DNA from 4 places in the Lysinibacillus sp. EB106-09-02-XG168 genome. Region 1 is predicted to be linked to each of the others. Evidence: riboswitches for the same ligand, from Rfam matches in the RefSeq annotation. Region 1 holds a riboswitch; each other region holds the start of a gene.
The links. Region 1 has a riboswitch for cobalamin ahead of AC3WSO_RS10880 (ribonucleoside-diphosphate reductase subunit alpha). Riboswitches for the same ligand answer to the same signal wherever they lie in the genome.
Positions count from the first base shown of each region.

Region 2: linked by a shared signal. The riboswitch ahead of AC3WSO_RS15340 ((2Fe-2S) ferredoxin domain-containing protein) and the one ahead of AC3WSO_RS10880 (ribonucleoside-diphosphate reductase subunit alpha) in region 1 are both predicted to bind cobalamin.
Region 3: linked by a shared signal. The riboswitch ahead of nikA (nickel ABC transporter substrate-binding protein) and the one ahead of AC3WSO_RS10880 (ribonucleoside-diphosphate reductase subunit alpha) in region 1 are both predicted to bind cobalamin.
Region 4: linked by a shared signal. The riboswitch ahead of AC3WSO_RS11655 (hypothetical protein) and the one ahead of AC3WSO_RS10880 (ribonucleoside-diphosphate reductase subunit alpha) in region 1 are both predicted to bind cobalamin.

Region 1 is NZ_JBYTDN010000003.1:2,068,045-2,075,722, forward strand. Features, by position in the region: gene cobS (adenosylcobinamide-GDP ribazoletransferase) at 1-55, shown strand, start outside; gene AC3WSO_RS10860 (histidine phosphatase family protein) at 28-627, shown strand; gene AC3WSO_RS10865 (bifunctional adenosylcobinamide kinase/adenosylcobinamide-phosphate guanylyltransferase) at 576-968, shown strand; gene AC3WSO_RS10870 (ECF transporter S component) at 1,178-1,672, shown strand; gene AC3WSO_RS10875 (hypothetical protein) at 1,669-2,358, shown strand; cobalamin riboswitch at 2,469-2,656, shown strand; gene AC3WSO_RS10880 (ribonucleoside-diphosphate reductase subunit alpha) at 2,819-5,032, shown strand; gene AC3WSO_RS10885 (ribonucleotide-diphosphate reductase subunit beta) at 5,045-6,085, shown strand; gene AC3WSO_RS10890 (ABC transporter ATP-binding protein) at 6,464-7,678, shown strand, end outside.
Region 2 is NZ_JBYTDN010000003.1:2,947,391-2,955,068, forward strand. Features, by position in the region: gene AC3WSO_RS15315 (cobalt-precorrin-5B (C(1))-methyltransferase) at 1-415, opposite strand, end outside; gene AC3WSO_RS15320 (precorrin-8X methylmutase) at 415-1,074, opposite strand; gene cobK (precorrin-6A reductase) at 1,087-1,848, opposite strand; gene AC3WSO_RS15330 (sirohydrochlorin chelatase) at 1,845-2,732, opposite strand; gene cobJ (precorrin-3B C(17)-methyltransferase) at 2,747-4,417, opposite strand; gene AC3WSO_RS15340 ((2Fe-2S) ferredoxin domain-containing protein) at 4,422-4,793, opposite strand; cobalamin riboswitch at 4,932-5,115, opposite strand; cobalamin riboswitch at 5,342-5,526, shown strand; gene AC3WSO_RS15345 (energy-coupling factor ABC transporter permease) at 5,674-6,420, shown strand; gene AC3WSO_RS15350 (energy-coupling factor ABC transporter substrate-binding protein) at 6,422-6,694, shown strand; gene cbiQ (cobalt ECF transporter T component CbiQ) at 6,698-7,468, shown strand; gene AC3WSO_RS15360 (energy-coupling factor ABC transporter ATP-binding protein) at 7,468-7,678, shown strand, end outside.
Region 3 is NZ_JBYTDN010000003.1:1,782,185-1,789,862, forward strand. Features, by position in the region: gene AC3WSO_RS09385 (cytochrome c biogenesis CcdA family protein) at 142-852, shown strand; gene AC3WSO_RS09390 (response regulator) at 905-1,273, shown strand; gene AC3WSO_RS09395 (CcdC family protein) at 1,296-1,793, shown strand; gene AC3WSO_RS09400 (DUF2621 domain-containing protein) at 2,066-2,494, opposite strand; gene AC3WSO_RS09405 (DUF1659 domain-containing protein) at 2,618-2,833, shown strand; gene AC3WSO_RS09410 (DUF2922 domain-containing protein) at 2,846-3,070, shown strand; gene AC3WSO_RS09415 (YvrJ family protein) at 3,158-3,280, shown strand; gene AC3WSO_RS09420 (SCO family protein) at 3,385-3,993, shown strand; gene AC3WSO_RS09425 (DUF1572 family protein) at 4,155-4,691, shown strand; cobalamin riboswitch at 4,835-5,028, shown strand; gene nikA (nickel ABC transporter substrate-binding protein) at 5,230-6,837, shown strand; gene nikB (nickel ABC transporter permease) at 6,913-7,678, shown strand, end outside.
Region 4 is NZ_JBYTDN010000003.1:2,194,222-2,201,899, reverse strand. Features, by position in the region: gene AC3WSO_RS11660 (GTP-binding protein) at 1-1,240, shown strand, start outside; gene AC3WSO_RS11655 (hypothetical protein) at 1,538-2,302, opposite strand; cobalamin riboswitch at 2,551-2,734, opposite strand; gene AC3WSO_RS11650 (hypothetical protein) at 2,885-3,271, opposite strand; gene AC3WSO_RS11645 (hypothetical protein) at 3,351-3,569, opposite strand; gene AC3WSO_RS11640 (hypothetical protein) at 3,923-4,375, shown strand; gene AC3WSO_RS11635 (Ig-like domain-containing protein) at 4,515-5,588, shown strand; gene AC3WSO_RS11630 (YhjD family protein) at 5,615-5,887, opposite strand; gene AC3WSO_RS11625 (WYL domain-containing protein) at 5,965-6,189, opposite strand; gene AC3WSO_RS11620 (HTH domain-containing protein) at 6,298-6,747, opposite strand; gene AC3WSO_RS11615 (hypothetical protein) at 6,849-6,989, shown strand; gene AC3WSO_RS11610 (hypothetical protein) at 7,184-7,366, shown strand; gene AC3WSO_RS11605 (hypothetical protein) at 7,422-7,607, opposite strand.

The DNA.
Region 1 (7,678 bases):
ATCAATTGAAGGAATGGAGGTTGTACTGTGGGTGACGTTGTTACTGTGCGCTTAATGAGACATGCACCAACAAAGGAAAATTTAGAGAAGCGTTATATCGGTTGGACAGATTCTTCATTAGCTGATGCATCTTTACTCTCTATTGTAAATCAAGAGGCTACGAAGGTGTATGGGAGTGATTTACTACGCTGTAGGGAAACAGCTGCCCGTTATTTTCCGAATGCAACTTATGTGTCTGATCGAAGATTTCGAGAGTCGAATTTCGGAGAATTTGAAGGGCTCACATATGAAGACTTACAATCCGATCGTCGTTATTGTGCATGGTTAGATGATCCTGTACAGTATCCACCTCCAAGGGGAGAAGGCTTTGATATGTTTTGTGCACGTGTTTTGGAAGGGTTCGCTGCATTACCAAAAGGGGAAGATGTGTATCATCTCGTTGTCCATGGCGGGGTTATTCGAGCGCTACTCGTAGCCTTTGCTCCAACTGAGCAATCTTTTTGGTCCTATCAAACACCGCATGATAAAATGTTTTCTTTAACGTTTACAAGAAGTGCTTGGGAGGAGGGAGCAAGATGCATGTCTTTATCGGAGGAGCCTATAGTGGAAAAACCGACTATGTTATGAAATTACTTGCAGGTCAAAACGTTGAGCTAGTGGATGGCACGCTACCAGATGGCTCTCCTACTTGTGATGTACTAGTTATAAAAAATATAGAGAAATGGCTCGTAACACAAGATCTTGAGGAGGATGAACCTCTTGTCAGTACTATTTTGAGGAGACTAAAGACCCTTGAAGAAAATTGTGCCTTGTATATAATAGTGACCGATATGGGGCGTGGCGTTGTGCCGATGGACAAACAGGCACGATTATTACGTGATACATGTGGGCGTTTGTACCAAGCTTTATTTGCAGAAGCCGAACAAGTCGTCCGCATTTGGTACGGTATTGGGGAACAAATTAAATGATTTAGTGTCTTGAAGAATTTATATGGCTCTTCAAAAAGGGTAGGGATGACGTTTATTGAAGTGAAGGCTGGACGCCCCCAGAAAGCTTTGCTCTGTGCGAAAGCGAAGCGTCAGCGGCAATTTTAACTGTGCGACAGCAACAACAAAGCGCCCAACCGGAACGGAAATCAACCTACGTTATAAGGACGAGCCAAGAAAGAGGAAATGGGATGGATCGACAAAAATTGATGAAATTGACGCTCACTGCCATGGTAGCTGCAATTTGTGCAGTAGGTGCAGTCATTAAAATTCCAACATTTATTACAACTGCTGCGCTTGACTCTGCACCGGCATTTTTAAGCGTTGTATTTTTATCGCCAGTATTAGCTGGTACTGCGGGAGTCATTGGGCATTTTATTTCAGCCTTAACTACTGGCTTCCCTTTTGGACCACTACATATAATTATTGCTGTGGAAATGTTTATCGTTGTATGGATCTTTGGGGTTATGCATAAAAAAGAAATGCATTTCTGGAAATGGCCTGTGGCACTTATTTTAAATGGTGTCGTGGCACCTATACCATTTTACTTTATTATTAGTCCGGCATTTTACTGGACGTCATTGACTAGTCTTCCAGTGGCAACACTCATTAATCTAGTGATCGTTGCGGTGGCGATGCCAGTTCTGTCGAAGGTGTTTGTGCGTAAGGAAGGTCGAGTACATTGAGAAATGCAATAAAAATAGGTGAGCTCATTGCGACAACCGATAATGCCGCTGCAATTGGCGAAAAGCTACAAGATGTTGTGTCTGCTCCAGATCAGCTTACGGCATACTTTACTGCACGTGTTACATTTTTAGAGCAACTTGCTGCAAATGCTTTACCAAGGCATATTTTACTTGCCAATTTTTCAGGGGATGCTGCATGGTCTCGTTATGTTGTAGGCATTCAGCAGGTTTTTGATGAGGCTGGTCTTTTTTGTCCGCAAATAGACGGTAGTTCAGAGACTAATATGCCAACTTTACAATCAGGTTTGTCAATAACGATGCTTGGAGAGCAGCAGAAACGTACAGCAACTAAGTATAAGTATGAGCAGCTATGTTGGTACACATATGGCATGCCGCTTGTAGGCAATGAAATCCTTGCACAGCCTGAAGATGTCGCACAGCTTGAATCTATTTTTCAAGCGTGGAAAGAGGGAATCGTACAGCAAGTATGGCCAGTAGGATCAAAAGGTCTACAAGCAGAGTTTAACCGACTTTTTGGTGAGCAACAGGTCAAAAGTTCATTAGATGTTGAGAAAACGGCTGGTCCATGTGCAGTAGTTTTGCTAGGAATAGATCCAGAAAAAGAGCAGCAAGTACAAAAATATTTTCCTAGAAATTTTGAAAAACTACGTAAAACTGCATTGTAATCGGGCTTGCTTCGAGAAAAAATAACACTTTGAAAAATTCAAGGGGCAAAACGCCTATTGCAACTATAAACACTATATGTTAGATTTGTTTAGGAGTTAAAACACAATATATAGTATTTTGGACGAGCGGTACCAAATATGGTTTAAAAGGGAATTCGGAAAAGAGTCATCTTAGGCCGAAGCTGTCCCCGCAACTGTAAGTGCTGACAAATGATGAATAGGCCACTGTAAAGAACGGGAAGGCCATCATTTGGAGGAAGCATGAGCCAGGAGACCTGCCGATTTGTTCAAGACAGCAACACATTCTTCGGGGATTGAGAAGTGGAGGCGAGAGATTTGTCCACTTCTTAGTGTGCATGTCCTTCATTTCCATTTCCGATTTTACTGCGATTACGTAACCGATAAATGTTGCGTGATCGCTTTTTGTGTTGCTGGAGAAAGAAAGGGAGAGAATGTATACATGACAATTCAAATCGAACAGCAAATTGCTAAGCTCAAGAAAAGTTATACGGAGGATGAACTCGAAAGTTTTGTAAGATTATCGGATCGATGGCTACGAAAAAACGACAATGCAACATTTGAAGCATGGGCGGATGCGATGATTTTACAAACGCTTAGCCTAATTGATGAGGAGGAGCCATTCTGGACATTTGTCGCTGCTCAAATTTATTTAGAAAAATTGTATGATCAATTTGCAATGCGCCGTGGCGTTTCAGTGCAAGATGTTTATAAAGGTTTCCCGGAACAATTAGCACGCTATACAGAAGCTGGTTTGTATCATGAATGTTTAACAACAAAATATAGTGAGCAGGATCTTCAAGAACTCGCTTCCTATTTAGAATCAAGTCGAGATGAATTGTTTACGTATATTGGCTTAAAAACATTAATGGACCGCTATGTTGTTCGCGATTACACGAAAACACCAGTGGAGCTACCACAGGAACGATGGATGGTCATTGCGATGACCCTGATGCAAGATGAAACTGAAAATCGTTTAGAAAAAGTACGTGAATCTTACTGGGCAATGAGTAATTTATATATGACTGTGGCAACACCTACATTATCAAATGCAGGTAAAACACATGGACAGCTATCTAGTTGCTTTATCGATACAGTAGATGATAGTTTACAAAGTATTTATGACACGAATACAGATGTCGCTACATTATCGAAGTACGGCGGTGGTATTGGTGTTTATATGGGTAAAATTCGTAGCCGTGGCTCATCAATCAAAGGCTTTAAAGGTGCATCTAGTGGTGTTTTACCATGGATTAAACAGCTTAACAATACGGCGGTTTCAGTCGATCAGCTAGGTCAGCGACAAGGAGCTATTGCTGTCTATTTAGATGTTTGGCACAAAGACGTCTTTACGTTTTTAGATTTACGCTTAAACAATGGGGATGAACGTCTGCGTGCCCATGATATTTTCACAGGGCTATGCTTACCGGATATATTTATGGAAACGGTTGAAGAGCGCGGGGAATGGCATTTATTTGACCCACATGAAGTAAGAGAAGTTATGGGCTTTTCACTAGAAGATTTCTACGATGAGAAAAAGGGTGATGGCACTTTCCGTGCTAAATATGCAGAATGTATTGCGAATCCATTATTAAGTCGTGAAGTCGTGCCAGCGATTGATATTATGAAGCGTATTATGCGCTCGCAGCTTGAAACAGGTGTGCCGTTTATGTTCTATCGAGATGAAGTAAATCGCATGAATCCGAATAAGCATGAGGGAATGATTTATAGCTCGAACCTGTGCACGGAAATTTTCCAAAATATGTCGGCAACTGAATTCGAGTCTATCACTCTAGAAGATGATGTCATCGTAACACGTCGCAAGCCTGGCGATTTCGTTGTATGTAACCTATCATCTATTAATCTAGGTAGAGCTGTACCGGCTGGTGTTTTAGAACGATTAATCCCGGTTCAAGTACGTATGTTAGATAATGTTATTGCCTTAAATACAATTCCAGTAAAACAAGCAGAGCGTACGAACTTACGCTACCGTGGCATTGGACTTGGAACATTTGGCTGGCATCATTTATTAGCTTTGAAAGAAATTCAATGGGAGTCTGAGGAAGCTGTAGAATTTGCAGACAAGCTTTATGAGGAAATTGCGTATTTAACGATTCGCGCTTCTAACAATTTAGCATGTGAAAAAGGAGCCTACCCATTATTTGAAGGCTCGGATTGGCATACTGGTGCGTATTTTGATAAACGTGGCTACGACAGTCATAAATGGAATGAGTTACGCGCTGCGGTTGCTGAAAAAGGAATGCGTAACGGCTATGTTATGGCGGTTGCACCGAACTCATCAACATCCATTTTAGCGGGTAGTACGGCTACGATTGATCCTATTTTCCAAAAGAGTTATTCAGAAGAGAAGAAGGATTACAAAATTCCAGTAACAGTACCAGATCTATCACCTGTGACAACTTGGTATTATAAATCTGCTTATTTCATCGATCAAAATTGGACAATCAAGCAAAATGCTGCTCGAGCACGTCATATCGACCAAGGCATTTCACTTAATTTATACGTTCAAAATACGATCAAGGCAAAAGATTTACTAGCATTGCATATGAACGCTTGGGCGAGCGGTGTGAAAACGACATATTATGTTCGCTCAACGTCTGTAGAATTGCTAGAATGTGAGTCTTGCGCGAGCTAGGAGGAAGTAACAATGACAACTATTACAAAACGACAAATTATGGATAAAGAAGCACCAAACCGTTCAACAGGTATTGTGAACGGACGCTCTTCTAACATTTTAAACTGGGACGATGTGCGTTTTAGCTGGGCTTATCCTAAGTATAAAAAAATGCTAGGAAACTTCTGGACTCCGTTTGAAATTAATATGAGCAATGATGTTAAGCAGTTTCCACAGCTATCAGCAGATGAACAGGAATCCTTTTTAAAAATCATTGGCTTACTAGCGCTATTAGACAGTGTGCAAACTGATTTTGCAGGGAAAGTAGCAGATTATTTAACAGATTCAAGCTTAAATGCATTAATGATTATTTTAGCGCAACAAGAGGTTATCCATAATCACTCTTATTCTTACGTGCTATCAAGTATTGTGAACAAAGATGAGCAGGATCGTACGTTTGACTTTTGGCGTACAGAGCCAGTGTTAGAGCGACGTAATGAGTTCGTTATTAAGGGCTACCAAGCATTTTCGGAGGAGCCAACTGTTGAAAATATGCTAGAAGCGATTGTCTATGATGTGATTTTAGAAGGTTTATTCTTCTATTCTGGCTTCGCATTCTTCTACCATTTAGCACGCAATCAAAAAATGGTAGCCTCGTCAACGATGATTAACTATATTAATCGCGATGAGCAGCTTCATGTCGATTTATTTGTGAAAATTTATCAGGAGCTACTAGAGGAATATCCTGAATACGATACACCAGAACGAGCAGCTCGCGTACAGGAGATCTTCCGTGAAGCGGTTCAGCTAGAAATCGATTGGGCCAATGAAGTAATTGGTGATAAAATTGCTGGCCTTGATGTGGAAGATGTACATGATTATGTCCACTTCTATGCGAACGTACGCTGTAATCAGCTTGGGGTAGAGCGTCCATTTGAAGGTTACCGCAAAAATCCATTAAAGTGGGTAAAAGCGTATGAGGATGTTGACTTAGGAAAAACAGATTTCTTCGAGCAGCGTTCTCGCCAATATGTGAAAGTCAATGTAGAAGATAACGGATTTGATGATTTGTAATACTAAATACACCGCAATGTTGAAATAACATTGCGGTGTATTTTTATTGAGGGTGAATGGGTCAGACTACAATAAACAGTGGGGGCAGGGGGATATATATATATATATATATATATATATATATATATAGGAAGTTATTACATTATCGGTAATATTTACCTCATGCTAGTTTTCATTCTAACATAGAAATAACAGTAAATGAACATTAGCCCAGAGTTTCCTTATAAGCTATTCGAAAGGATCTTCTACAGTTACCAAAACCTACAAAAAAATCAATCGTGTCCAAAATATTACGAGACCCGAAAAAATAATGCCGCTTGAGAATGTTTTTCAGTTATAATTAATAATGAATGTGAATTAAAGAACGGAGTCGAAGGAATGCAGGCAATAAAACAGTTAGGAGGGTTTTTAGCGCCCTATAAATTTTTTACCTTAATTGCACCATTATTAATGGTACTAGAGGTAACGATGGATTTACTTCAGCCGACGATTATGCAACATATGATTGATACGGGTATTGCGAATGGCGATAATCCATATGTGCTGAAAATGTTTGTCTGGATGCTGATCAGTGCGGTATTCGGACTTGTTGGTGGGATAGGCTGTTCCTATTATAGTTCGAAGGCAGCGATCCATTTTGCATCGGATGTTCGTCAGTCACTTTATGAAAAAATGATGACGTATTCGGCAAAGGAACGTGACACTTTTACAACAGGGAAGCTAATTACGATTTTAACGAGTGACGTAGAAAGTGTTCAGCGCGCGTTTATGATGACGTTGCGTATTTTTGTGCGTGGTCCTTTATTATTTATTGGAGCCGTTATTATTGTTTTCGTGACGGCACGTGAGTTATTTTCGATACTTCTTATTATCGTGCCGCTATTAATTATTGCGATGTACTTTTTCACCAAATATTCGGGTGTTCTGTACCGTCGAGTGCAGGAGGCAATTGATCATGTTAATACGAAGCTTCAGGAGAACTTAGCGGGGATTCGTGTTGTGAAGGCGTTCCGTCGTGAAACGCAACAGATTGACCAATTTGGCGCTCTAAATGATACATTAACGAAGCGCTTTATTACAGCCGAGCAAATTGTTGGGGTGCTCGTGCCGTTTACGATGTTCGTTGTCAATCTAGGCATTGTAGCAGCACTTTGGCTTGGGGCCATTAAGGTAGAAGCCGGTGCTTTAAAGGTTGGAGTAATTCTAGCTTTTATTAACTATTTAACGATTATATTAAATGGATTGATGACTTCTAGTATGGTATTGATGCAAATTGCACGTGCGATTCCTTCAGGAGAGCGAATCGTGGATGTCTTAAATAAAGAAGTAGCGGTTAAGGAAGCGGAAAATCCAATTACAGCGTCAATTCAAGGTGCGATTGACTTTCAAAATGTAAGCTATCGTTATTATGAATCGGCTGAGGATGTCCTGAAAAACATTACATTTTCGGTAAAGCCGGGGCAAACGGTAGGTTTGATCGGAAAAACAGGTAGTGGAAAATCAACGCTAGTGAAGCTATTACCACGTTTATTTGATCCGACGAGTGGAGAAATCCTCTTGGACGGAAAGCCTCTAAAGGATTATGCATTATCC
Region 2 (7,678 bases), 880 kb from region 1:
GTACGCCTTGTACAGTACTATGAATCATCTTTCGTGGCACAGGATTGATGGCTGCTTCTCCGACAGGTACTGGTAAGCCGGGCTTTGTTACGCGCCCGACACCAATTCCACCGTCAAGATGAATACCTGGTAGATCCGCCCAGCTTACTGTGCCAACAATAAGTGCTTTATGGGTTGCATCTGGGTCATCACCAGCATCTTTAATCGTTTCACAGCTTACTGCATTGTTCTGAAATGTACATTTTTCTATTGTAAAAGTTGCATCTCGCCCAATCGGTAAATGAATGGTACTTGTTTCTTGCTCTTCCTTTGTAATTAAGGCGAGTAAAGCAGCCTTTGTTACTGCAGTTGCACAGGATCCCGTTGTATAACCGTGACGCATGTCTTTAGGATCTTTTTTAGGCTTCCGCTCCATTATTTTTTCGCCTGTTCATCCGCTAGAAGTGAGACTGCATTCAATGCGGCAACCGTCACTGTACTACCGCCTTTTCGGCCAACATTTGTAATGTATGGAATACCTTCTATTTTTAATAGTTCTTCCTTCGATTCAGCAGCAGAAACGAAGCCAACTGGCATGCCGATAATTAAATCTGGTTTCGCTAAACCTTCTTTAATTAAACGAATTAATTCAAGCAATGCTGTCGGCGCATTACCAATTGCGTAAATACCACCTTCATGTAATTTAGCAGCCTTTTGCATAGAGATAATCGCACGTGTTGTGTTTTGTTTTTTCGCTTCAACTGAAACGTCTTCATCTGCAATATAGCAGTGTAGATCGCCACCATGCTTTTGGAAGCGTTTTTTCCCTGAACCACTTTCAATCATTTGTACATCTGCAATGACATGGCGACCTGCAAGAATTGATTTAATACCCGCTTCAATCGCTCCTGGTGTAATAATTACGCTACGCCCTAGTTCAAAGTCAGCAGAAGCGTGAATGATGCGACGTACAACTTTCCACTCATCTTCTGAGAAATTATGCTCGCCCATTTCCTCTGCAATAATTGAGAAACTGTAATCGTAAATTTTATCTGGGTCTACTGTTAATGGTTTGAAATCTGTTTTAAAGTCCATCTGAATTGCCTCCTAAAATATGTTTTGTACAGCCTGTAATACATCTTTAAATGTAGAATATTGCTGTCCATATTTGATATTTGGTCTCGCGATTAAAATCGTTTCAATGCCACATGCAAGAGCTGCGTCCAGCTTTTCATCCACCGAGCCAACCTTGCCGCTTTCTTTCGTAATCATCAATGTCACATCATATTGACGAAACAGTGCTTCGTTTAATTCCTTTGAAAACGGACCTTGTATGGCAACAATATCTCTTTGTGCCACACCGAGTGCTTCGCATTTTTCCATATTATCGAGTCGAGGAAGCATGCGCGCGATCACTCGCGTATTTTCTAAGCCATGTAATACCTTTGTAAAGGTCGCTAGCGTTTTACTGCCTGTCGTTAGCATGATCACACCACGTTTTTCAGCTGCTAAGTGAGCAGCCTCCTCGTAATCTTTCACAACCGTAATAAGTGGATGTGCATAATGCTCGTGGGCACGTTCATAGCGAATATACGGTACATTTGCTTGCTCGGCTGCTGCCATCGCATTTTTTGAAGCTTCTTCAGCAAATGGATGAGAGGCATCTACAACTAATCGGTATCCTTGCTCCGTAATAATCGTCGCCATTTCTTCAGCCGTTAATCGACCGACCAAATGTGGTAGGTCCACTTCTGCAAGGCTTGAGGCTGCTGAATCAGTAACGACCGTTGCTGTCACAGCGTACCCTCCTGACTGTAATTCAAGTGCTAGACTCCTTGCGTCGCTCGTCCCCGCTAACATGAAGATCATTGCACTGGCTCCTCTTCATGATGATGATGATCATGATGGTGATGATCATGTTCATGGTGGTGATGATGATGCGCATGTCCATGAACCGCCGCATAAGCACGATAATTTTCTAAATCTTGCATACCTGTTGATGTACCATTCACAGCTTGTTCAATTCGCTCTAATAACACATTTTGTAAACGCTCATGATAGCCAAAATAATTGGCAATTTGAATATCACAGTCAGCATATTTTTCGTTAAATTGCTTACACATACCATTCATTCGTTCCATTAAGATACCAGTGAATAAAAAGTACGGTAGCATAATGATTTTTTTAGCACCTAGCTTCACACATCGCTCAATGCCTTCTTCAACACGAGGATCTGTAACCCCCATAAATGCGCTTTCTACATATTGAACCGGGAGTTTCTCCCATAACAGGCGTGTAATTTTATAAAAATCACCATTTGCATATGGGTCACTGCCGCCTCGTGCAATTAATAAAACCGCAGTATCCTTATGTTCTTCTTCAGCATTAAAGCCGATTTCTGTTAAACGATCTTCTAAAATCGCAAATATTTCTTCATGGATACCGATTGTTTGACCATATGTGAACGTAATATTTGGATAATGCTCACGCGCATGTTCGATTTCTGCTGGAATATGCATTTTTGAATGTCCAGCATGAAGTAGAATAATCGGAATAACATGCACTTCTGTAGCGCCCTTCTTCACACAGTTAGTAATACCTTCTTCAATATTCGGCGAGGCAAACTCTAAAAAACATGTTTCTACTAAAAAATTCTCATCAATACGAGGTTTCATTTGCTCGATGAACGTGCGTACCTCTTCATTTCCTGCTTCTAAACGGCTCCCGTGGCCGACAAATAAAATTGCTTTCATCTCATTACCCCTCACTAGTCGCCGCATGGAGCTGGCTCAACTTTTATTTTTGAAGACATATCCTGATACGTAAAATGTAGGATCTTTTTCACACGCTTGAAGTATTTAAACAAACGTTCATTTGGATGTGCATTTGCTTTATATTCTTCGATAATGTCGGTAATAAGCGGTATTAGCTGTTCAGGCTCTAATCCCTCAACAACAGGCTGAGCCGCATGTGCTGTCCGACCAACAGGCTTGGCACCAATAAAAACATCGAATTTACTTTTACGATAAACAATGCCAATATCATCAAATACGGCTCGATAACACGCCATACCACAACCATTAAAGCCAATATTCAATGTTTTCGGTAACGACATGCCACCAAGCTTCTCTTGAATCTCTTCCGCATATGGAATCGAATCGGTTTTTTCTCCGTAACAGAAATCACAAGCCTTTAACGAAAGTACGTCACCAATTGGTGTTAGTAAAAAGCCCACTTCACGAAGCTTTGCTGTAATCTCTCCTGGCTCAGACGTAGGAATTTTTAAATGAATTTGGTGGTCTGGTGTATACTCCATCGTTCCTTCCTCACCAACTACCTCAGCTAATGTCATCATTTGTTGAGGAGTAAAGAACTTATTGGCTACCCCAGGACTAACAGCTAATTCAAAAACAGATTCGATTTTTTGTTGAACGAGCTTAGGTGTTACTTTCACAGCGCTAGTTCCCTTCACCTTTGCCAGAGCTGCTGTTGCCATTTCAAGCGATGACTTTTTAGGCTTTGGTTGTGGTGTTATAGCTAAACTGGGCTTTATACGATTGGCATTCGGATCGGTTGCAAAATCATTTCGCGCTGCCCCAGTTTCTTGATTCATTGCCCATGGTTCATTTTCTTCCTTCAGTCGTTGATGTGGTCGTAACGGTTGTTTTTCTTCTCCAAGTGTATATTTACGCTGATAACCACGTGGTGTAATCATTTTATTGTCATAGAAAAATGTTGTTGAATTCCCGATAATAACTGTTGTTAACATGCCGATATCATGTTCAAGCATTTCTGCTAAAGTCGTCATCGTAATTTCCTGACGGTCACGATACGCGCTTTTCACAAGTCCAACTGGTGTATCTGGCGAACGATATTCTAATAAAATTCGTTGAGCCTCTACGATTTGTCTCGTACGTCGTCCACTTTTAGGGTTATAAAGTGCAATAACAAAATCTGCCATTGCCGCTGCTTCTACCCGCTTAGCAATTAAATTCCAAGGTGTTAAATGATCACTTAAACTAATGGTACAAGCGTCGTGCATAATAGGAGCACCTAGTAAACTTGCACACGAATTAATAGCAGAAATACCTGGAACAATTTCTACTTCGATACCAGTGGCTTCTGTCCAGCCTAGCTCGATTAATACTTCATAGACTAATCCTGCCATCCCATAAACACCGGCATCACCGCTAGAAATAACCGATACGATACTTCCAGCCTCTGCTTGACGTACCGCTTCCTGTGCACGTGAAACTTCCTCTGTCATACCAGTACTAATAATCGACTTTGCACTAACTAAATCTTGAATAAGCTCAACATAGGTTTTATAACCAATAATCATATGACTTTGTTGTAGTGCCTCTACAGCACGAGTCGTAATATGTTTAAAGTCTCCAGGGCCAAAGCCAACTACGAAAATCTTACCTTTTTGCGCCATTTTGTTACCCCTCTTTCACTTTTTCAATACCTTTAATGGCTGTTGTTTGTGCTGTACGCTGTAAAGATCCTTCACGTAAAGTAAAGACATGCTCATTATGTAAAGATTCATGATTTAAATCTTGTACGAGTGCCTTCGCATGCTCTGTTGTCGGCACACGGTACCAATTTCCTTGAGGATATGCAATGACAACACAAGCATCCTTACACCTACCATTACAGCGAGTCCTTGTCGTATGTATTTCCTTATCAAGTTCCAGTACTTGTATTTCATCACGAATTGCCTGAGTAATGTCCTCAGCATCTTTTTTCATACAGCTACTACCATTGCAAATAAAAAGATGTGTTTTCATTCCCTCTAAATTCCAAGTTGTCATCGTTTTTCTCCCCTCATTTGCTTTTAGGAAAAAGAAAAACCTTTACTCTAGACGAAGAGTAAAGGTTTAGTAGAAGCCAAATAAAAACGAATATATACAGGTACTCGCTCTCGCTTCAACTTCTCCCTCCGAAAAGTTTGCATGCATCATCACATAAGCAGGTTTCCTGACTTAAGCTTCCTTTTACTTTCGCGCCTTCCTAGTTCTCACTAGTGGCATCCGCGATTTCATCAGCTATTACAGTAGCGGGGGCTGTATCGGATTCTCACCGATTTCCCTATTATCTTGAAAATATTCAAGCACTTATGGATGTTTTATATGAAATTATTATTTTTTATAAAATTAAAAACTGTTTCTATCATAGCTTATTTTTTTAAAATTTCAATATTTCTTTCTAAATTTGTGACATTTTCAGTAATTTTTTAATGAAAAATATGACATTCCTTTTCTGTTTATCTGAATTTTCGACATAGACACTCAATTAAAAATTTTTACTTGAAAAGTATAGCATTTATATGGAAAATTATGTTACACTTTGGCATGAAATCACAATTTCATCTTTTTTCGGTGTGAATTGTTCATCAATTCGCTTAAAAGGGAAGCCGGTTTAATTCCGGCGCGGTCCCGCCACTGTAATAGGGAGTTTTATAGATTATGCCACTGTCCAAGGGATGGGAAGGCCTATAAAACGTTGAGCTAAAGCCAGGAGACCTGCCGAAAAATATGTGATCGTTTGAACCTACGAGGATAGGTGTGCGGCTGAGCAAATTAGAATTTTATTTGCATTTTTAGCTATGCACTTTTCCACAATTGGAGAAGTGCTTTTTTGTTTTCGCATCGCATACTAATTCGAACTATTTTAATGTGAGGAGGAGAGGTTTTGAAATTCTCAGGTTGGAAGCTTAGTTATTTCTTATTAGCATTTTTATTCGTGCCAGATCGTGCATTTGCGATGCACATTATGGAGGGCTATTTGCCAATTGAATGGGCGATTTTTTGGTGGGTCTTATCCATTCCATTTATTATTTTAGGATTACGTTCTATTCGTAAAACCATTGATGAAAATCCTGAAACAAAAATGATTTTAGGTCTATCGGGTGCCTTTGCCTTTGTGCTATCAGCTTTAAAAATCCCTTCTGTAACAGGAAGTTGTTCACATCCGACAGGAGTTGGCCTTGGAACAGTTCTTTTTGGACCATTAGTGATGAGTGTTATCGGGACAATCGTATTATTATTTCAATCTCTACTTTTAGCACACGGCGGGCTGACAACTTTAGGTGCTAATGCCTTTTCTATGGCAATTGCTGGTCCTATTATTGCTTATTACGTTTTCCATGGCTCTCAAAAAATGGGACTATCTTTTTCCATCGCCGTCTTTTTAGCAGCAATGCTTGGTGACTTAGGTACATATATTGTCACTTCTGTACAATTAGCTCTTGCCTTCCCTTCTGAGGTTGGAGGCTTTATGGCTTCATTCACAAAGTTTGCTAGCATTTTTGCGTTCACGCAAATTCCTCTTGCTGTTAGTGAAGGTATTTTAACAGTGATCGTTATGAATTTCTTGAAAAAATACAATGTGAGTGAATTAAAAGCTTTACGCGTTTTCTCGGCAAAGGAGGCTCACTAACATGAAAAAAAATTTACTGCTATTAGCAATTGTTGTGTTGTTAGCAATCATACCCCTCTTCATTCAAAAAGGCGCAGATTTTGAAGGTGCTGATGGCGAAGCGGAGGCAGCAATTGGTGAAATAGATGCTAACTACGAGCCTTGGTTTGAAAGCTTATGGGAGCCACCAAGTGGTGAAATAGAAAGCTTATTATTCGCACTCCAAGCTGCTATTGGCGCCGGATTTATTGGCTATTTCATCGGCTTAATGCGCGGTAAACATAAAGAGGGTTAAGCGATGTTACTCATTGATAAGTATGCTTATATGAATAAACTAGCGTCTGTTCATCCGCTAGAAAAAATGACGTTTTCCCTTGGACTGCTTTTATTGTCGCTTATCATGAGAGATGAACGAATCTCACTCATTACTTTTATTGTGATGAGTGCTTTTATCATTTTAGGTGCGAAAATCCCAGCTAAATATTACGCAAAATTACTATTGCTACCCGGATTTTTTTTACTTTCGAGTCTAGCATCCATTTTAATTTCTATAGCGCCATCAACAAGCACGCTTCCTCCAATTATTTGGTCATTTTCTATTCATCATTGGAAAATATTTATTGGCAGTGCGAGCTTAGTGACAGCGCAACAACTTTTTTTCATCGTCCTTGGCAGTATAAGCTGTTTGTATTTTTTAATTCTTACGACATCAGTCCAGTCTATTTGTTATGTCCTGCGACAGTGGCGACTCCCTACCCTATTCGTAGAGCTAGTAGAACTAACGTATCGATTTATTTTTATCTTTTTAGATAGTATGCAAAAAATTCATCTTGCTCAGCAGGCTCGTCTAGGGTACAGCTCTCCTATGCAATGGCTTCGCTCGGTCTCTATACTGATTGCTGCTTTATTTGTCGAGATGTTCCAACGCAGTCGTGAGCTAAACAATGCGATGGAAGCGCGTGGTGGTGAAACTGTCTATTGGCAAGATGATATTATCTATAACAAGAAAAATTGGGTAGGTATTGCTGCTATTTTTATACTCCTCATCATTTATGGAGGTCTTTTCTGATGACTGATTTATACTTTGACTTAACACATTTATCCTACGCTTATGCAGATGGAACTCATGCCTTAACAGATATTACACTTCAAATTCCAAAGGGGAAAAAAATCGTTTTACTTGGTCATAATGGTGCTGGAAAATCAACGTTATTTCAGCATTTAAATGGTATTTTGAAGCCTACCTCTGGAAGTATATCCTTTTGTGGCAATGAACTGA
Region 3 (7,678 bases), 290 kb from region 1:
TATACTAGTATAATAGAACTTCATAGAGCTTCACTTTTTCAACACCTTTTTGACATGAAACGTTCACAAACAGGAAGGGCGCAATTTACAGTGTTTTTTGGTACGATGGAGGCAGTAACTGTAAGGAGCGAGTGAGAAAATATGGAAACTGATATTAACTTATTTTTAGCTTTAGGTGCAGGTTTTTTAAGCTTTATTTCACCATGTACTCTACCGTTATATCCCGCATTTTTATCATACATAACGGGGATGACATTAGATGAGCTAAAAGCGGAACGAGGTATGATGCAAAAACGTGCTATTTTGCACACCCTCTTCTTTTTACTAGGATTTTCAATTATCTTTATTATGATTGGACTAGGGACATCGTTAGCGGCGGAGTTCTTCCTTAACTATCAAACATTATTACGTCAGGTTGGTGCTATCTTAATCGTAGTATTTGGTTTAATGATTGTGGGATTACTACAAATTGACTTTTTAATGAAGGATCGAAAATTCCAATTTAAAAACCGCCCATCTGGTTATTTGGGATCAGTATTTATCGGAATAGCCTTTGCGGCTGGTTGGACGCCGTGTACTGGCCCAATTTTAGCATCGATTATTGCTTTAGCTGGTGCAAATCCAAGCTCAGGTTTTAGCTATATGTTAGCTTATTTCTTAGGCTTTGCTATTCCGTTCTTCTTGTTATCTTTCTTTATAGCGCGGATGACTTGGATTCGTACACACAGCCAAAAAATTGTGAAAATCGGTGGCTATATTATGATTGCCGTTGGTGTCGTGTTATTCTTTGATGGATTAACGTATATAACACGCATTTTAGAGCCTATTTTCGGTGGATTTACAGGCTTCTAATCTGCTAAACTAAAGTGGCATACCATACCTTAACGTGGAGGGAGATGAACATGTGCCTACAGTTTTAGTAGTGGATGATACGCTCTTTATGCGTGTTGCAATAAGTAATATGTTTACTGAATGGGGTTATGAGGTAGTCGGTAAGGCAGCAAATGGTAAGGAAGCTGTGGCTATGTATCGTGAGTTACAACCAGATCTTGTAACGATGGATGTAACAATGCCCGTTATGACAGGTATTGCAGCAGTAAAAGAAATCATTCCTGAATTTCCAGATGCAAAAATAATTATGATTACAGCTTTAGGGCAACAAAAGTTAATTGTGGAAGCAATTGAAAGTGGAGCAAAGGATTTTATGACAAAGCCTTTCGAGCCAGAAAGATTAAAAGCTGTAGTTGATCAATTACTTGGACAAAATTGTTAATGACATTAGAGGAGGATTTTTTATGTTTAGCAATATCCCTTCTCACTATTATGTAATAGGTTCGACCATAATGGCCATTTTTATGGGTACCTTTGTCATGGTTATACGTATGCGAGCGTCTAAGAAACCGACAAATGAGAAGAAAATTATCATTCCACCTATAGCGATGTCTACAGGTGCGTTAATGTTTTTATTCGAACAATTTCGAGTGCCACCCATGCAAATTCTTGAAGCGGCAGCAGTCGGCATGGTATTCTCGACAATCTTAATTGCCACTTCTAAATTTGAAGTAAAAGGCCTAGATATTTATTTAAAACGTTCAAAAGCATTCGTTTTTATACTAATCGGACTGTTAGTGTTCCGTGTAGTTGCAAAAGTAATATTAAGTAACTCCATTGATATTGGTGAATTAGCTGGAATGTTTTGGATTCTAGCGTTCGCGATGTTACTTCCTTGGCGAATCGCAATGCTTATCCAGTTCATAAAAATCAAAAAAACAATTCCACTGAAGAATTATTAATGGAAGAGCTACACTAGAGATTTTATCTAGTGTAGTTTTTTTTATGCACCTGATGGATAGAGTAGTTCTAGCGACGGATAGAATCGTCAAAGATATGGATAAAAGGGCGAAAGCTGTGGATAGAATCTTCAAAGTGATGGATAGAAAACAGAGCGAAGGAAGAGTCGTCCAAGCGACGGATAGACTCCAAGAAAAACTTATAAAAAAGAATATGTGATAATTCTTTACTAAGGAAGGAAAAACGCTGCACAACGATTCTGTGCAGCGTATCATCAATCAAATAGATGTTCATATGGAGAAATGTCAATCTGCATTTCATCTAATTTCTTACGTAAAAATTTATGGTCGCGCTTAGGCGTTGCTTGAATATAGCCACGTATAATTAAATCATGGTTAATAGCAGATGCCTTTTCTTCTATTGCAAGTTCTCCAATTTTCCCTGCAATTTTTTCCTTTGCTACTTGTCTAAATAGCTCAGGTACAGGGCTTACAAGTTCATATAGAAGCTCTTTCTCAGGTTGTCCCCATAAATGAATAGTTTTATCTAAATAATACTCTTGCCAATCTAAATCAGATTTACCATCCTGCTTCGGTAAAGCCTTTAAAAATTTGCGGAACATGAAAAATCCGCCAATCGCCATAAGGGAAATAAGTACAACTACCCAAAATAAAATAAACCATAAAAACCAACCACTTAACAAATCGTTCACCTCTTTGCCTTCTCTCACTCTATTATAAAAGCTTACATAAAAAAATTCATCCTAAATGTCCCTTTTTTAGTAATAAGTCCGTATATATATTGTGAAAGAAAGGGGGTGACCTCCATGGCAAAAGTCAATTTCGTAGGTGCTACACTGCGCTTAAAGTATGTCGCTGGACACGATGCCCAGAACGAGCCTTTGTTCACAACAAAAACGTACCGTAATTTGAACAGCTCGCATACGGCAGAAGATTTAGTAGCTGTTGCAAAAGTCATTGCAAGTCTATCTTCACACGCACTAGACAGTATTGTAAAACAGGAAACAACAGATTTATCCTAAGGAGGGAAAGCTATGACACAAGTTCTAGAGCTGCAATTTGAAACAGCAGCAGGGAAAACGGCAACAATTGCAATTGATGCACCGAAGCCAAAGGTAACATCGGAAGAAATTCAAAAGGTAATGCAAACAATCATCGCTAAAAACGTTTTTGAAGGACAAGCTGGCGCTCTGGTTACAATGACTGGGGCTCGCATCGTTGATCGTCAAGTAACAGAAATTGATTTAGAAATCGAATAACTAAGAAATGGTCTTTGCAGCATGTACTGCAAGGACCATTTTCAGCAATAGTAGTCTTATTCATCTAGCTGCGAAGGAGGGACTAACATGGAACAATGGTTAAACATGATATCGGATATCGGTTTTCCTATTTTAGTGTCGTTTTATTTACTGCACCGAGTAGAAGTGAAATTAGATGCCATTCATGATGCGCTTGTTTCCTTAAAGTGAAATCGATTTCACAAAGATGTACGAAAGCTGTCACTTGAGTGTCCTTGTCAATAGTTACATCGTACGATAGGATGAGGATAGTGTAAGTGGGGAGCGTGTTAAAGATGAGAAATAAAATAATTGGGCTTGTTTTACTTTTTGCAGTAGCAACTGTACTGAGTGCGTGTGGAAATTCAAAGTTTAAAGCAGATTATAGTTTAGAATTACCAGATTTTGAACATGTCAATCAACGCGGAGAAAAAGTTTCATTAGAAAGTTTAAAAGGAAAACCGTGGATAGGTATGTATATTTTCACGAATTGTACTTCAATTTGTCCACCAATGTCTTTTAATATGACGCAAGTTCAAGAGAAGCTGAAGAAAAAAGGTGTGGAAGATTATAATATTGTTGCGTTTTCAGTTGATCCTGACGTTGATAAACCAGAAGTATTAGCTGATTATTTGAAAAAATATAATGTTCCAGATCAATCAAAATGGAATCTACTTACTGGTTATTCACAAAAATATATCGAGCAGTTCGCTGTAAAATCAACAAAAATAATCGTCAGAAATGATCCTAACAGCGACCAAGTCGTCCATGGGAATCAATTTTTCTTAGTTGATAAAGATGGCGTAATCGTAAAAATGTATTCGGGGTATGCAGAGAATCCAGAGGATGTCCCTATTGACACGATTGTATCAGATATAGAAACATATATTGATGAAAATTTATAATGGCTCGAAGGAAACCGTCTCAATTAATGAAGAGACGGTTTTTTTTGGTTTAAATTTAATCTTTTATACCTGTAGCCTTGTTATAGTGTAGAAGGAGGGGAAAGATTTTGTCTGATACAGAATATTATTAAAATAGTTGAAAAGGGACAGGGGGGTCAACAATGACGCTAGCGCGAATGTATTTAAATGTTGTCAAAACAAGATTTAGAAGTGTCAAAGAGCTAGGCGATAAAACACTCGACCAATTAGAAGAGGCCCAATTGCACTGGGCGTATAATGAAGATTCAAACAGTATCGCAGTGATTGTAAAACATATTAGTGGTAATATGATATCGAGATGGACTGACTTTCTAACGACAGATGGTGAGAAAGCAACGAGAAATCGTGATGATGAATTTACGGATAGCCTTCAGACAAAAGAAGAGGTTATGACAGTATGGGAAAAGGGCTGGCAAGTATTTTTAGATGCTTTACAAGGATTATCTGAAGCTGATTTAAATGGGTTTGTAACGATAAGGGGAGAGCAGCATTCCGTGATAGATGCGATTGAAAGACAAATGGCCCATTATTCACAACATGTCGGTCAAATCGTTTACATCGCTAAGCAAGTAAAGGGTTCTCAGTGGCAAACAATAAGTATTCCAAAGGGACAATCTCAGTTTTTTACAGAATCAATGTTAAAAAAACATCAACGATAGAAGTGTAGCCATCGCACTAGTATGTGGTGGCTTTTTTTTGTGGAATAAACATAAATATCTATGTTGAAAAATCTCAAAACTATATTATATTCAGAAAATAAAATTGACGTGTGTCTTTGCAGCGTGTTATGTTTAATACTAATTTAATATGTATCATTACAAGTTTGAGTGAAAAAACTTTTTCGCTTAATTTAAAGGAAAATGGGTGTAAATCCCATGCTGTCCCGCAGCTGTAAATGAGGAGTTTTGTTTCTAATACCACTGAGTAAGTACTTGGGAAGGTGAAGCAAAATGAAGATTCATAAGCCAGAATGCCTGCTTGTAGTAAGATTCATTGTAGATCTACGAAAGATAGGGAGATGGATGGAAGGCTTTTAATAATGAGTTTTTCTATCCCTATTCACGTGGAATAAGGATTTTTTTTTGCATTTTTCTAATCATAGTCATGAGATTACTTTGAGTTTCAAGTTAGTATTATGGTGGAGAAACATACATATATCAATTTTCTATCACCCAAGAATAGACAGGAGCAATCATAATGATATTTTTTAAAAAAATATTACCTTTCATTCTCATACTGATGTTAACCATTGTAGCAGGCTGTTCAAGCTCGGGTGAAAGTAATGGAAGTAAAACTTCTAACGAAGGAAAGGTGATAACAGTTGGCTGGCCGCTAGATATAGGGCCTTTAAATCCGCACACCTATTTACCAAACCAAATGACTGCGCAAGCAATGGTATATGAATCATTGGTAGAATATAACGATGACGGGACAATATCGCCGAAATTAGCGAAGAGCTGGGAAATTTCTGATGATAAAACAGCTTATCTATTTCATCTTAGACAAGATGTAAAATACTCTGATGGGACAGCATTTAATGCAGATAATGTTATTCGTAATTTTAATGCGGTTTTAGCAGATCGTGATACACACTCTTGGATGGGGATGGTGAATCATATTGTAGATGTTGTGAAAGAAGACGACTATACAATTCGTCTACAATTAGATGCGCCCTATTACCCTGTATTAAATGAACTGGCTTTTGTGCGACCATTTCGCTTTTTAGGGGATAACGGATTCCCTGAAGGAGATACAACTAATAAAGGTATTAATGCTCCGGTTGGAACAGGTCCATGGGTATTAACCGAATATAAAAAAGATCAATATGCAATTTTTAGCCGCAACGAACATTATTGGGGTGAAAAGCCACTAGTTGACAAAGTAAAAGTGAAAATTATTCCTGATTCAGAATCTATTTCACTGGCATTTGAAAATGAAGAATTAGACATAATTTATGGTCGAGGCATTATTAGCTTAGATAACTACACTTTCTTAAAAGACAGTGATCAATACAAAACGGCTGTATCTGAACCTTTATCTACACGAGCATTACTTTTTAATACACAATCTGGTCCTTTAGCAGAATTAAAAGTACGCCAGGCTATTCAATACGCAGTTAATAAAGAACAAATGGTTGAAAGTATTACCCATGGTACAGAAAAAGTTGCCAATAAACTGTTTTGGGGTGCTATTCCATACGCAGATATTGAGTTAAAACCAATACTATTTAATCCAAAAAAAGCCGAGCAGCTATTAGATGAAGCAGGTTGGACATTAAAAAATGGTGATAAAATCCGTTCTAAAAATGGGCAGCCTCTTCAATTAGATTTAATCTACATTGCAACAGATGCTATCCAAAAACCAATGGCAGAATTAATGCAAGGGGAATTAGCAAAAATAGGCGTCCAATTAAACCTTGAAGGCGCCGATGTAATGGTAGGGCTCCAAAAATTAATGGATAATCAAGTAGATATTAATTTCTGGCGCACAAACGGTCCACCAACAGACCCACACAGCTTCGCAAACGAGTCAGCAACACCGAATGCAAATGGTGTTTATGAAGCGAAATTAGGCCTAGATAACGCAGCGCAAATTGATGGCAAAATACATCAATTATTAATTGGTACAGATGAAGCGGAACGTGTGCAATTGTATAAAGATATTTTAACAATGTTCCATGACCAAGCATTATTCTATCCAATTTCATATGAAACGAATAACGTTATTTACCATAAACATATGAAAGATTTTAATCCCTGTGCATCTGAATACGATATCCCTTATGCTCAAATGGATTTAAAGTAAGAGAATGAGAAGAGAGTGGGTCTACTATGACTCCTCTCTTTTTGCACTATGAAGACTTGGGAAGTGATGAAAGAAATGTACGAATCAACTTGGCTTTTTTGTTTAAAACGAGTTATTACATTACCATTTGTTTTACTAGGGGTGTCAATAATGACCTTTTTATTTATTCGTTTTGTTCCAGTAGAGCCAGCGGAGGTCATACTTAGAATGTCAGGGGTCGCCCCGACAGCAGAAGCGATACAGGCGCTACGATCGGAATTAGGCACTGATCAACCATTGTCTATTCAATATTTTATATGGCTAAAAGGTGTGTTGCACTTCGATTTTGGTTCATCATTTGTGAGTAAATTACCCGTTGCTCAAGAAATAGTAGAAAAACTGCCGGCAACTTTTGAATTAGCCCTAGCTGCATTTGTATGTATGATTTGCTTTAGTATTCCACTAGGTATTATTAGTGCACTTTATAAAAATTCAATATTTGATAGGATTGTCGGCTTATTATCTATTATCAGTGTATCCATCCCAACTTTTTGGTTAGGTTTTTTTCTTTTATACTTATTCAGTTTGAAGCTAGGCATCTTCCCGACAAATGGTAAAGGGACTATTTTACATATGATTTTACCAGCAGTATCTTTGGCATTACCAACCACTGGATTGTTTGTTCAAGCAATTCGTACAAGTGTTATAGAAGAATTACAAAAAAAATATGTTCAGTATGCATTTTTACGGGGGTTAAAAAAATCTGTTATTCTCAGTCGACACGTCTTCAAAAATGCAGCTATTCCGTTGACGACGATGCTTGGCATGACACTTGGAAATTTATTAGGTGGGGCAGTTATTG
Region 4 (7,678 bases), 130 kb from region 1:
TAATAACAATACTCCGTTTCAAGGTGAGGTGTTTAAAATTCGTCATGATGGACATCAACGCTTAACTTTTATCAAATCTTTGCAAGGAACGTTACATGTTCGTGATGAACTTTCATTTGGAGACGTGACTGAAAAAGTGACGGAGATTCGACTATACAATGGCAACCGGTATGAAACTTCTCAAAAGGTAGAGGCTGGGGAGATTTTCGCATTAAAAGGGATTAGTCAAGCAAACATCGGCGATATTATTGGTTCTTCGAATAATTCTCAGCCCTTTGAGTTAGTACCGACTTTACAGGCAAAAGTACACTATGAAGGTACTCAGCATATAAAGGACGTGTTAAAAACTTTCCGTATTCTTGAAGCAGAAGAACCTTCATTACGTGTGCTATGGCATGAAAAATTCCAAGAAATTCATGTACATATTATGGGTATCATCCAACTCGAGGTTCTTATCGAAGTGCTTCATGAACGCTTCTCGCTAGACATTTCATTTAGCGAACCCCAGATTTTATATATGGAAACGATCGCCACAACGGTGACAGGCTATGGTCACTTTGAGCCATTAAAGCATTACGCAGAAGTCCATTTATTGATGGAGCCAAATACACGTGGCACGGGCAATACATTTGTCAATGCATGCCACGCGGATGATTTAACAGTTGGGCATCAACGACTCATTGAAAAACATTTATTCGAGCGCGATCATCATGGGCTGTTAACTGGTTTTCCAATAACAGATATTCGCTTCACACTCTTAACGGGACGCGCACATAATAAGCATACTGAAGGTGGCGATTTCCGTGAAGCAACATTCCGTGCATTACGGCAAGGGCTCGAACAAGCAGAAAATGTATTACTAGAGCCATACTACCGCTTTAAACTTAAAGCTTCTAGTGATTTCATCGGCCGCATGATGACCGACATTCAGCAAGCTGCGGGTACATTTGACGCACCAATCATAACTGAACATGATGCGATTGTAACCGGCCGGGCCCCTGTCTCAACATTTATGAGCTACAGTACTACCTTTGCCGCCTACACCAATGGGAAGGGCGTAATTTCCCTACAATTTGATGGCTACGATATATGTCACAATACAGAAGAAATTATCGCTCAAATCTGCTACGATAAGAACGCCGATCCCGACTATACATCCTCTAGTATTTTTTGCGCAAAAGGCAAGGGCTACTCCGTTCCATGGCACGAAGCACAAGCAGCAATGCATTGTATTGACTAAATTCATAAAAACAGGACATGATTTGTTAGATCCATGTCCTGTTTTCTTATGTTTCGTGGAGAGTTACTATGCTTTTTGGGTTATCTTGCTTCGCGTGGGTATTCCCTTTCCTTTCGCGGGTATTCGACCTGCTTCCGCAGGTATTCCCCTTCCTTTCGCGGGTATTTGCCTTCTCTCCGCGGGTAATCTTGCTTCGCGCGGGTATCTACCTATACGGACAACTCCATTCTATTAACTTGCAAGGAATATATCTTTCTCCTAAAGGCATTGAAATTCATCCCGCACATATTTAATTTACTAAGCTTGTATCGTTTTCTGACCCTGTCTATAAATAGGATATGAAGATTCCACCACAACGTAGCTATGGGAATGTGAAAAATCCATTAAAACCTTGCCAGGTCGACTTTTCAAAAGTTGTAAATTATCAATCAGTTCAAGCAATAGTTCATGACCATTTCCACGTGGGTGCCAATTTAAATGATGATCATTTAGTTCCTTCACAGCTTTTAGAAATTGAAGATACTCTCGCTCTATAAAATTGATCAGTTGTTTATTTTTATAAACTACTCGTGATAAATCTTCTAAATATACCTCATAAAAGCGCATCACTATCGAGCACAATAAATCATTGACCCGAGCAGCACTTAGTATTGGCTTAGGTGCTTGGGAAAGTCGCTCTAAATTTGGTTTTGCACGAGTCGAATCGATACGTGTAATTAAATGATAATGTTCGCCATTCACATCGTACACAATTGGATTTGTCGGCATATACATCATAAAATCATTTGTTTTTGTTTTAAGTTGGTCCGTAATATTCGCTTTTGCAAAAAGGTGGCCATTAAAACTTTCATTTTGAATCCAAATAATATCTTTGTTATATAAAATTTGTTCAAACAATCGTTCATTACTAATAAGATTGCTAGCTAATAATTGATCGACAAGGGATTCTACAACCATTCTTGTTGTAGCTTTCTTGGCAAGTTCAGTGCGTGGCTGCTTACAAATTTTCATTTCTACATATTGCGATTCCTGTGCTGTACTTACATGAATATTCGTCATCATTGCATCCTCTTTTCGTACATATTTTTCAAAACGGAAGTCTTCTTATACATAAAAAAAGGATTTCCTAAAACTAGAGGAAATCCTTCATTCTATCGTTTTCATTCATCACTTAATGTCAAATTATACCCAAGCATAAAAGAATCGCCTTGAAAGCGATTACCTTCTTTTATTTTGGGCATTTGACGTACGGTGACGAACAGAGCATTCTGTTTTGTCAACATGCCACCTCCTATTCCTCGTAGGGTTATGGTGTGTACTCATAATAGGCAGGTATCCTGACTCATGATCATCGCTACTTTTCCCCTTCCCGTCGCTAAACAGTGGTATACGAAAAGTCGCTCACATTTACAGTTGCGGGACAGTGTCGGATTTGCACCGACTTCCCTTTTAAGTAAATTGCACGCAATTTACACCTATTACTCCACGCTATTCAGTTGTAAAATTAGCCGTTTTAAAGATGTCGGAAACTGTAGAGTAAATATTCCTAACTGACTATCAAACTAAATTGTAATGTGTAGTTTACCTACTGTCAAGAAATTGAAAAACTGCAAATAAAAAAAGAGGGTGTTACCCCTCTAAATATTATAAAGAATCCTTATTCTTTTTATAATATTGATACATCATATCAACAAGTAGGTTCTGTAAATTTTCTCTGTTCTCTTCTACTTCCTTTATTTCTTCTTCTGTCGTAGCCACATTGTAAATAATTTCACCACGACTTACCCCATTTCTAGCTTTAATGTCGCCAACCTGATATATCTTTTTACTCACCACTGGCATTTCCACTAATCGAATGAAACTTTTAACGGTACGACCTGTTTCATTTTTAATCTCTCTCGCTAAGCTTTTAGCAACCATATTTAGTTTAGTTGAATTATCATATTGGTTAGGCGACTTATATTCAGCAGTATTAACTTCGCTTTTTTCTTCGTAAGTATAATCACATTTCCAATACGCCTTATCCTCCATTGCTATCACCTCTTACAACATTATTCGAGGTAAGACGGATATTACCTTTTAATATGTTCAAATAAATACAAAGTTCTTATTAGATTTTCCCCTGTCTTTTTAACATTTCATAAAATAATCTAGCAGCCTTGTCTATATTTAATTCTCCAATTCTAAAGTATGTGTAACCATCATTTTCAACTTTAACTACTTTTGAATTAGGAGGTGCAAATTTTAACGATGCTTCAATAAATTTCTTTTCAGAGTCAGTTAACTCAGCTTTATCGATTTCTGTTTCACGATAATTTTTATTTCTCATTAACATCCCTCATTCACTAAGTCTATGTTAATAAAGTTAAAGCAGTTTTTGCTAACCTTTTAACGTTTAACTCACCACATGTATAATAGATTGTCCCATCATCCATTTTGACTTTTCTCATGACTTGATTTCTTTTTATAGCCTCCTTCTCTAAAATATCTAATATTTTTTCGTTCGTTCATTCATCCATCCTTTCTTTATAGTTTTAAAAGTATCTAATCTATACTTATTTTCTTATGAATAAATTAAGTAAAAAACGAAAGAATAATTACCATTTTATGTATTATTTGTTTTTTATATGTACTTTTAAATCTAAGTTTCCTAAAATGGTAATATAGAGGGGGAATTTTTAAATGAAGAAATTATTTTACGTTGGAGCATTATCAACACTATTATTAACTGCATGTGGAGAAGAAGAGAAAGCTGCTCCTAAAGAAGAAACACCAGCTGCTGAAGAAAAAGATGCAACAGATAAAGTTACTGAAACTAAAGGTCTTTCACAAAATGAATTAAATGAAAAATTGAAAGCTGAAGCGATTAAATTAGATTTTGTAAAAGCAAATGGTGATGAAGTTGAAAAAAACACAAAGGTAACTATCAGTGGGAAAGTTACTAATATTGCTAGCGAAGGTACTGGAGGAACATTTACTGTTACAACAGCTGAAGGTGATGGTAAAGGCATGTACTCAGTAAACAATCTTTCTCTAAAAGATATTAGTATGGATTCTGAAGTAACTATTTATGGGACATACAATGGAAAAGATGATTTAGGATTCCCTGCAATTATTGCTACTATCATAGAATAATTATTTTAAGTCACTCAAATGAGTGGCTTTTTTTATTGAAAATAACCGATTTTTATTATGGTAAATTAGTCCCTTATTGTTTAAAGTTATCTTTGTAGTTTTTAGTATTGCTATATATAATTTAAAGGAGGATACATAAGTGAGTAAGTTATTGAAAAAAGGGTTTATTTATCTAGCATTTTTGTTAGTAGTACTTGTTAGTATAAGTGTTGGGAATGCATCTGCAGCTGAAGTAGTCGATTATGAAGAAGGGGTAACTAATTTAAATACTACTCTTGAGAATAGTGCTGTAGTTGGGGATAGTTTAAAAAAACCTGAAAAGGGTTGGAAGCGATATGATGATTCAAATCTTAAAATCGAGTATCTAGGTGATGTACACAAAACTCAAAATGATCAATATTATAACTCGGGATATTCATCTTATTTATTAAAACATCCATTTATTAACGAATTAAATGGAATTAAATTCAACTTTACTGGTACGAAATTTAGACTTATAGGACTTAAAAGTTCTGTGTACCGCTCTTCTAATATAGTTATAGAAATAGATGGAGTTACTGAACGTTTTAATCAAACTGGTTTTGTTGAAACTAAGAAGGCATTAGTATATGAAAAATCTGGATTAACTGATAAGCAACATTCCGTTTTTATTTATGCGGATGATAATACGTCAAAAGTTGGGACTGACAGTACTGTACGATATGATCTAGATGCTATAGATATAGATGGAGAGTTAACTAACATAGACTCTAGTGATTCTATTTCATTAGATAGAAATACATTAGAACTTTTGGAAGGTAGTTCAGAAAAATTAACTGCCACTGTAACACCAAATAGCGCAAATGTAATATGGTCATCAAGTGATGAATCAATTGCCACTGTAGACCCGAATGGTAATGTAACCGCTATTCGTGAAGGTCAAGCAATTATTACTGCTAAGGTCGAAAACACAGAACTAGTTGCGACTGCTACAGCTATCGTTAAAAAATTAAACAATGAATCATCGAATGCTATTCTAAGTATCACATTGGTGAACGGCATAACAAAAGAATATGATGTTACAAATACCGTTTTAAACAACTACTTAAATTGGTTTGATAGTGCTCAAGGCACATCAACATTTAAATTTTCAAAAACAATTTCACCTTATAAAAAAGTAACGGAATATATTGTTCATGATAAAATAGCTTCATTTGAAGTAAGAGAATATTAAACAAAAAAATGACCAGGTACTCACTTTCAATCGAGCGCCTGGTCTTTATTTTGGTGACTAATTAATAAATTTTCAACCTGCGTTTTTAGTGCCATATTAGCATATCGTAGAACTACATCATTGCCAGATGTAGCTACATGTACATCGCTAAAGTATTCATCTATTTTTTCCCATTTTACTACCTTAATTTTATCTTTGGCTAACAGCCTCTTAGAGTTGTAATAATCTTGTGTTATGTCCTTTAGAAGCTTTTCAAGGATTGGCAAGTAGACCTTACTCATTTTAAGATTTTCTATCACTTTGAAATCACGCTATAATGATTGAACTGCCATATCCAAAATTACAAAATTATGAAATAATTAACGCTGTTCAATATTCAACATACAACCTCTTGCTCCTTGTGGACGATTGGAACAACTGCCAATATACTATCAATCCTAAATGTACGTTTGGCTTGCCTCGTAAAACAATACGCCTGAAACGAATCACCAACAATCTTAATGATTTTGATTCGTCTTTTTGACACATTACCGTCCTTAGCCATGTACATCATATTTAAAAATTGGTTGCGCTGCATCGCTTTAATCAGTTGTTTTTTCATCATTCCACACCTCTCAACAAGAACATTCGTTTGTAATTTAGCAAGTGAAAATTAAGGAAATTAAAAAAATCCCAGGCTCAAAATTAATTGAGTACCTGGGCTTAAGTATTATTTATGTAAAACAAAATTAAGCATAATGATATTCACAGATATCTTTATTTCCATAGTTTTTTCTAGTAATTGATCTTCCTTAAAATCTATAAGTTCTTTTTCTTCTACATTAATAATTTTAGACAAGTTTTCAGTCGTTAACTCGTATTCAGTTAACAAAGTATTCAATATTACTTTTACCCTTTCTTTTGCATCAAAACCTTCAAAACCATAATTCAACATTGCTAATTTATTCTCTACATCTTCAAACTTTTGGTTTGTAATGTTATTTGAACCATTCATTAAATCTTCTACCTCATTTATGGTCATACCAAACATTTTCGAAAGTTGTTGGAACTTTAAATTAAATTTTTTAATTAACTTTTGAAATTGTTCTCTAAGGTAATCAGATTGATTTGATGGAGTGGATAGTAAAGATACTTCTATATTATCTTGAATTTCATCCATTATATTACACCTCTTTATATTTTTTACACAAAAACTTGTTTTATTATTACAATATTATATACTAAATATTGTAATAAATACATATTTCACGGAGGTAAAAAATGAAGAAATTATTTTCACTCGTTCTAACTTTATTGTTATTTATTGGATTTACGGCAATAAATAATGCACATGCCGAGGAATACTCTGAGGAGTTTCAAACAACAGTCAGTATCCCAGTCTACGAAGATGCTGATTCTTAGAGTATGAAGAGGAACCACAGTCTACAGAAATCGAAACTTCTGAAGATGCTTTAACAAGCGTTGCTCCACTTCTTGCTAAAAAGAAAGAAATTGCTAAAGTGAATTTTGGTGTTAATAAAAGCAATTTAATAAGTTATGAAGTGGTTATGAACAAAGGTTATAAATTTAAATCTTTTTCTGGAGCAATATCTACAATGGACTTAACAAGTGGTTTATCACAAGGTAGAAAAGATATTTCTGGACAAAGTGGATCAGTTCAAATCGCTAAACTTGACGGTCATTCATTCCGTTCAACATTAACTGGTGCTGTTACTACTTCAACAGATTATGGTTACAATCTTGGCGGAGCTAGTATAATGTGGGTTTATAAGAAATAATAAATTCAAAGGACTGAAACTATTGCTAAATGGCTCAGTCCTTTGAATTTTCTGCTTATTTACTCCGTCTTTGTTGAATCGTAATATACAATCCAATCAAACGATCAGTTGTCATTGCTCCACTTTGTAAATCCTTCAAATGTGAAGTTTGGATAATACCATCCTTTACAGCCAGTGCAATATAATTTTCTGCTTCTGTTTGCATAGTTGGTGAACCTGGATTCCAATTTGTATCCGTCACTTTATTTTCCTCCTTTTTGTCTTCCACAATTAATTGAACTTTTCCTTTGCTGTTACTTGGAACTATTACTT